3 regions of the Enterococcus sp. GPZ-007 genome follow, and region 3 is predicted to be linked to each of the others. Evidence: riboswitches for the same ligand, from Rfam matches in the RefSeq annotation. Region 3 holds a riboswitch; each other region holds the start of a gene.
What was found. Region 3 has a riboswitch for thiamine pyrophosphate ahead of thiW (energy coupling factor transporter S component ThiW). Riboswitches for the same ligand answer to the same signal wherever they lie in the genome.
Positions count from the first base shown of each region.

Region 1: it holds a riboswitch for thiamine pyrophosphate, as region 3 does, so the genes downstream of both, tenA (thiaminase II) here and thiW (energy coupling factor transporter S component ThiW) in region 3, are expected to answer to the same signal.
Region 2: it holds a riboswitch for thiamine pyrophosphate, as region 3 does, so the genes downstream of both, thiT (energy-coupled thiamine transporter ThiT) here and thiW (energy coupling factor transporter S component ThiW) in region 3, are expected to answer to the same signal.

Region 1 covers NZ_JCAFYN010000021.1:17,075-19,337, reverse strand. The annotation lists gene ilvB (biosynthetic-type acetolactate synthase large subunit) at 1-552, opposite strand, end outside; gene tenA (thiaminase II) at 667-1,323, opposite strand; TPP riboswitch at 1,480-1,571, opposite strand; gene AC4J95_RS11920 (DUF2268 domain-containing putative Zn-dependent protease) at 1,634-2,263, opposite strand, start outside.
Region 2 covers NZ_JCAFYN010000033.1:23,054-25,316, forward strand. The annotation lists gene AC4J95_RS15310 (2-hydroxyacid dehydrogenase family protein) at 1-40, opposite strand, end outside; gene AC4J95_RS15315 (low molecular weight protein-tyrosine-phosphatase) at 94-552, shown strand; gene AC4J95_RS15320 (hypothetical protein) at 625-987, shown strand; TPP riboswitch at 1,057-1,155, shown strand; gene thiT (energy-coupled thiamine transporter ThiT) at 1,205-1,792, shown strand; gene AC4J95_RS15330 (hypothetical protein) at 1,836-2,263, opposite strand, start outside.
Region 3 covers NZ_JCAFYN010000015.1:70,999-73,261, reverse strand. The annotation lists gene AC4J95_RS09870 (AcpB/EbpR/MafR family transcriptional regulator) at 1-79, shown strand, start outside; gene AC4J95_RS09865 (nucleotide pyrophosphohydrolase) at 100-393, shown strand; gene gloA2 (SMU1112c/YaeR family gloxylase I-like metalloprotein) at 441-830, opposite strand; TPP riboswitch at 947-1,036, shown strand; gene thiW (energy coupling factor transporter S component ThiW) at 1,160-1,639, shown strand; gene thiM (hydroxyethylthiazole kinase) at 1,636-2,263, shown strand, end outside.

The sequences.
Region 1 (2,263 bases), on a different contig from region 3:
ATTTTTTCGACCGCCCCGGATCTCGACCTCTTCCGGATAGTCATTTGACCCAAGCTCTTGTTGAATATTTTTGGGAATATCCACCACTACCACTCCCGGTTTGCCTGACTGGGCAATCACAAAAGCTTTCTTCAAAATCGTTCCTAATTCTTCTCGTTTCTTGACTGTCACTGCGTATTTGGCAATTGAACGGCAGATTCCCACCATATCGACTTCTTGAAAAGCGTCCTTTCCAATCAGTTGTGTTGAAACCTGACCTGTAATACAAACTAGTGGAGATGAATCATACCCGGCTGTAGCGATACCCGTGACTAAATTGGTCGCACCTGGTCCGCTGGTAACCATACAAACGCCGACTTTCCCAGTAGAGCGGGCATAACCATCCGCCGCGTGAATCAAACCTTGTTCATGCCGTGGCAAAACGACACGAAACTCTGTTCTCTGATAGAGCGCATCAAACAAATCAATCGCCTGCCCACCCGGATAAGCAAAACAAACTTCAACCTTCTCTTCAACTAATGCCTTAACAACCAACTCAGCTCCCGAAATCATTTTACACGCCTCCTATTAATGCAAGTATTGACTTGCATTCTACATTTGCAATTGCCTGTTGTCAATCGTTTTCAACATAAAAAGACCGTTCTTTTCCGAACGATCTTCTTAGAGTTACCATTTTTCTAAATTCACTGCCATTTCCCAAAAGGCATATTCCATTTTGCTACTGATCACGAATGCCTCGATCATCTGTTGCTGCTCTTCTTTTGAACTCTCTTCATACAAACGATCTAAGAGTGCGCGTTCCTTCTTTATTCCTTCAGCTGCTGCTTCACCCGCATAGGTCTCGATCCAACGCTGATACAACGGATGGGACGATCCCGCCTCAATCAAGCGAATTCCGATTTCTTGATAAAGCCAAGCACAAGGCAACATTCCCGCAAAAGCACTATTTGGTGTACCGTCTATCAGTTGACGATACATATGGGAAACGTAGTGATAAACCGTGGGTGCAATTGCTGTTTCTAGGATTTCTTTATCGCTGATTGCTAATTCTGAAAAGAATTCCTCACGAATCGCCAGTTCGCCTAACTTAAGGTTCTCCGCATTTTCTCTTAATTGAGTTTGAACCGCTTGATCCTCTGTTTGTTCGGCGATGAGACTGTATAGCTTACTGAAATGTTCAAGATAATAGCGATCTTGTAACAAATAATAACGAAAAATCTCGGGTGCTAGCTTTCCAGCTGCCAACGATTGAACGAAGGGATGCTCGAAACTTCCATCCCAATAACGTGCTGCTTCTTTTCTTGCAAGTTCTGTAAATGTCATTAAACTGCTCCTTTTATTAAATCTAATCCAACCAACAACAAACTTTCTTAATGCAACATAAAAACCTCCTTTATTCTCTTTAGAATGAAAAGGAGGCTCTAACATTAAAAAACATGCATAAGAAAACCCGACCACAAAAAAGCGGTCGGGTGCACATTTCTTTACGTCACACATTCCCTGCGCCAGTCCTAACTGTTTCAGGTTCAATGGGTATAATCTCAGCTTCAAAAGCACCCCTAGTGTCATTCAATTAGTGAAAGTATAGCATACCTGTTTTAGAAAAACGACTGGTATTTTAAGTCCTCACTACTTAATCAAATATTTTAGACTCTTTTACGATCGTTTCACTAGGAGTCAAAGTCGCTTCGGCAATTGTTGTACCGGTGTTTTTTAGATAATCTTTTACAAGGTGATAACCAATCGTATAACCGGCGTTCCTTGAAAGGCCTACTGGTTGATAGCCTTGTTCTCGTGCGACTTCATCACCATACATATACGCGGAAACTTGATCAAAGCCGCGTGCTTCTCGACCATCTTTCATCACCGCGATTGTGTACTCCAGCTCTTCATCGTCATAGTCCTGTACCCACGGTCCCCGCTGCTCGATTCCGTAAAGCTCCTCAGCGAAAACTTCCGCCAACCCTTCAATAACTAAATAGTCCTCAACACTAATATCCCCATGATTGAAAGGCTCATAAGTAAAACGGACATTATGGTTAAATTCATGAGCCAAAGCCGACTTTAATCGAGTACGATTGAACTCATTTGGCACAACGATCAACAGGATATAACCTGGTATCCCGCCAAATCCACTATAGCCCTCACTCGCCATCAAGACACTATTTTCTGGATCCCCCAATAAAATATTTACGATGAATTCATCGACGGGAATCTCATAGCCGATCTCACTAAAATATTGAGCGCTCTTTCTTAACACTTG
Region 2 (2,263 bases), on a different contig from region 3:
CAAGCTCGGGCAGTTTGGCGGAAAGATAAATTTTACTCATTTACAATCCCTCGTTTCATTTCGATAAATTGACTATAGCACAGGAGGAATGACATGAAAAAGATTCTATTTGTATGTATGGGAAATATTTGCCGTTCACCGATGGCCGAAGCGATTTTTCGCGATGCGCTGGAAAAAGAGCGGAAGGATAATTATCAAGTCGATTCAGCAGCCACCAGCCGCTGGGAGGTCGGAAACCCGCCCCATCGCGGAACCCAGAAGCTGTTGTCGCAGCATCATATTTCTACTAAAGGAATGCGCGCTCGCCAAGTTACTACTGAGGATTTCTATGAGGCAGATTACATCATCGGGATGGATCAGGAAAATGTCTACGATTTGGAATCAATGGCTCCAGCGGGTACGGAAGATAAGATTTATTTGTATCTGGATCGCGTGCCGGGTCATGAGGGAGAAAGCATTCCAGACCCTTGGTACACAGGGAATTTTGAAGAAACCTATGAATTAATTGAAAAAGGTTTAAACGAATGGTTAACTTTTTTTGAATTGGACTAGATTCCTTGTTTTTTCTTGTGAATTTAAGTAAAATCAAACTACGCAACCGTGCTCTTGATAGGAGGAAGCTGAATGACTAAAAACGAGAAGCCAAAAAAGAATTTAATCAAGCTGTTTTCAAATTCATCGTATCGTTTCATCTCGGATTTTTTGAATGATTCTGCTGAAAAACGTGCCCAAGAGCAGGCCAACGAGAATATTTTTCTCAAACTGAAGATGGCAGCTCTACAGAATAGTTTAGTGGTCATTCAAGTTCAAGATGAGAAAAACGAAGAAAAGTTTCATACGATCTCAGGCTGGCTGCCTAAAGTTGTCGCTAATGAATCTATCGTTATTCGCACTCAAGACAACCAATTAGTGATGCTGACGATTGATCGGATCAAAAAGGTAACGACCCTATCACCAAGCGGAGATCAGGAAAGTATTTCACGATAAAAGTATTTTATACATTTACGAGCAATCAGACATCTGTTATACTCTAGATGTACTAGAAAATAGAATAATACTGTCGCAAAGGGGAGCCCTCGGGCTGAGATTGAGATTACTCTAAACCCTAGTACCTGTTTCGGTTATTCGAGCGTAGGAATTGTGATGAAGTAAAGATATTTACTTCTCCTTTGTGGACTGTATGTTCAAAAGGAGGAGTTTTTTTATGCACAAAACAAGAATCATGATCGAAGGGACGATCGTGGCGGCATTAGCCTTCATGCTGTCACTGATTCCGACAACGATCGGCAGCAGCTTTACCGTTTCACTAGGGATGATTCCAATGACTTTGTTCGCATTGCGCCGTGGTGTGAAACCCGCGTTGCTTTCAGCGTTCATCTGGGGGATCTTGCATTTTCCAGCGGGGGATGTTTACTTTTTAAGTGTCATTCAAGTACTGATCGAATACCCGATTGCATTTACCTTTGCAGGATTCGCCGGGCTGTATGCTAAGAAAGTTCAACAGGCACTAGTTGATGAAGACTTGCGAGGCGCTCGTAAAAATATTATTTACGGGACGATTATGGGGACCGGAGCAAGATTCTTCTGGCATTTTATCGCGGGTGTGGTTTTCTGGGGCAGTTATGCTTTATGGGGCTTGAATCCGTGGATCTTCTCACTGATTATGAACGGAGTCAGCGGCTTGGCGACAGCCGTCGTGACAGCGATCGTTGCGGTCATCGTTGCTGAAAAAGTCCCGCAGCTATTTTTGCCGAAAGACGGAAACTTGATCCAGAAACAAAGCCATCAATAAACAGTAAAAAAAGCATTTGTCCTTAGCAGACAAATGCTTTTTATTAGCGGAATGAGAAGACCGGATCATCATTTTCGACTTCCAATGACCATAGCTGTTTGGTGGTATCGTAAGTAATCTCTGCGATCTGCTGTTCTTTTTTATAGTTCTTAGGACTGCGACGCCAGCCTTTTTCATCAGATAGGAAAATCGGGATACTGTAGACCCGATTTTTTAGTTCGGACTCACTGAGACAAAAAATTGCACCTTCCTGTAAGATCGGATATAATTCCTTCAATAATTCGCCATCCAATGGTGCGACAGAAGAACCTCTACGGAAAAACGACCGCCGATCATTGACCCTTTCCAACACGACACGGGTCAATTTGCTAGCAAGGATACGATAGAACTCATCTAAATAGCGATAATATACTCGCATTGTTCCATTGCCCAAATTGAAGTACACGAAATTATTCTGTAACTTGTAAAAAA
Region 3 (2,263 bases):
TAGACTAAGTACACGCTGGATTCAAGAAACGATTAGTGAGCTGGAAGAAAATCGAAGCCTTGTATCTATGGTAGAATAGTTAGCGAAAGAAGGCTGACTATGAATAGTATGGAAAAAATCAATCAATTTCGCGATGAAAGAAACTGGCGCCCATTTCATAATGAGAAGGATTTAGCATTATCAATTTGCTTAGAGGCGGCCGAACTGCTGGAGCTTTTTCAATGGAAGGATTCAGAAGAAGCGCGGACACAGACAGAGCGCTTGAAGGAAGAACTGGCTGATGTACTGATTTATTCTTACATGATGGCTGATAATCTGGATTTCGATATTGATGAGATCATCAGTGAAAAATTGAAGAAAAATGCGATTAAGTATCCAGTGGAAGAAGCGTAAATCTATTACAAGGAAAGCCCCTTTTCAAAGCGAAAAGAGGCTTTTTGTTATTCATGTAATTCCAGCGGCAGTCCATCTGGATCAAAGAAGAAGGTCATCTTCTCACCAGTGAAGTCATCGGTTCGTAAAGGTTCGCATTCGACACCGTGGCTAGCTAAATAAGCAACCGTCGCTTCGATATCTTTTGTCTTGAAGGCTAAGTGACGCAGGCCGGCCGCTTCTGGAAAACTTGGACGTTTTGGCGGGTCTTGTACGGCAAAGATTTCTAATTCCGCATCGTTAAGCTGCAGATCTAGTTTATAATCCTGGCGCTCTGGTCGGTAATTTTCGCGAATGATCGGTAAACCGAGAATATCGACATAAAAATGGCGAGCTTTTTGATAGTCCGACACGATGATAGCGACGTGATGGATCGCAGAAAAATCTGGTTTAGGCATAAAAACATCCTTTCTGTTTTTCTCTTATTATTCAAAAATTGAACGAGTTCGAGCCGCTTTTATTCATTATAAGCTAGTTGGTTAAAAAAAAGTATGTTATACTTCAATCAATTGAATAGAAACATTTGGGGTGCTGTAATGCTGAGATTATACCCATGGAACCTGATGCAGTTAAGACTGTCGCAGGGAAATGTAGCTAGTTGACTGATCGTACCCGACCATTTTCTTTTGGTTGGGTTTTTCTGTCTTTTGCTCCTCTTGTTTCTTGCGGAAAGGGGCTATTTGTCGTGGAGAAAAATAAAATCCACAAGTTAACGTTACTAGCACTGATGATCGCTTTGGATGTCGTGCTTTCGCCATTGATGCGGATAGAAGGGATGGCGCCGATGTCCAGCGTCATGAATATTATCGCCGGGGTATTATTGGGACCATTCTATGGGACAGTAATGGCAGTGGTCTGTGCATTGATTCGGATGACGATGTTGGGGATTCCGCCGTTGGCATTGACGGGTGCGGTATTTGGCGCATTCTTAGCAGGACTGTTTTACAGTTTTGGAAAAAAATTGATCTGGTCGATGCTGGGAGAAGTCGTTGGCACGGGCATCATCGGTTCGCTTTTGTCTTATCCTGTGATGGTTTGGTTCACTGGCAGTCAAAATGATCTGTATTGGCTGATCTATACGCCAAGATTTGTCGGTGCGACATTGATCGGTTCGGCGATTGCTTTTGTAGTGTTAGTGAAATTACAGGAAACAGCGATTTTTAAACGCTGGCAACGGTTGTTTTCCAGTGAAAGGATGTTTGGATGATCAAAACGAATTTTTCAAAGGTATTTCCGTTGGCGGATGGGCCGTTAGTTCATTGCATAACCAATGAAGTCACCTGTGAGACGGTGGCGAACGCTTTGCTCTATGTTGGGGCGAAGCCAATCATGGCTTCTGATCCCAGAGAGTTTGAAGAGCTGTTTCAAAAGACCGATAGTTTGCTGCTGAATATTGGTCATTTATCGGAAGAACGAGAAAAGAGTCTGATTGCAGCGAGTAAATTAGCGAATAAAGCGCAGAAGCCAACGGTGGTTGATTTGGTTGGTTATGGTGTCAGTCGAGTTCGTGATCAGGTGGGGCGTTCTTTGGTGGAAGAAAAACCATCAGTCGTAAAGGGCAATATTTCCGAATTGCGTAATTTCTGCAATTTGCCGAGTTATGCTCGCGGAGTGGATGGTAGCGAGCTGGATCAAAGTGATAAAGCAATCGAAGAATTGATCGAAGCGATGCAGACTTTAGCAAAGTCGTATCCGAAAACCACTTTTTTAGCGACTGGCAGTCAGGATATTATCGTTGATCAAAAACATATTTGGCGATTAACCAATGGGGTGCCCGCATTGGATCGCTTTACTGGAACAGGTGATATCGTTGGTGCGTTGATTGCTGCTT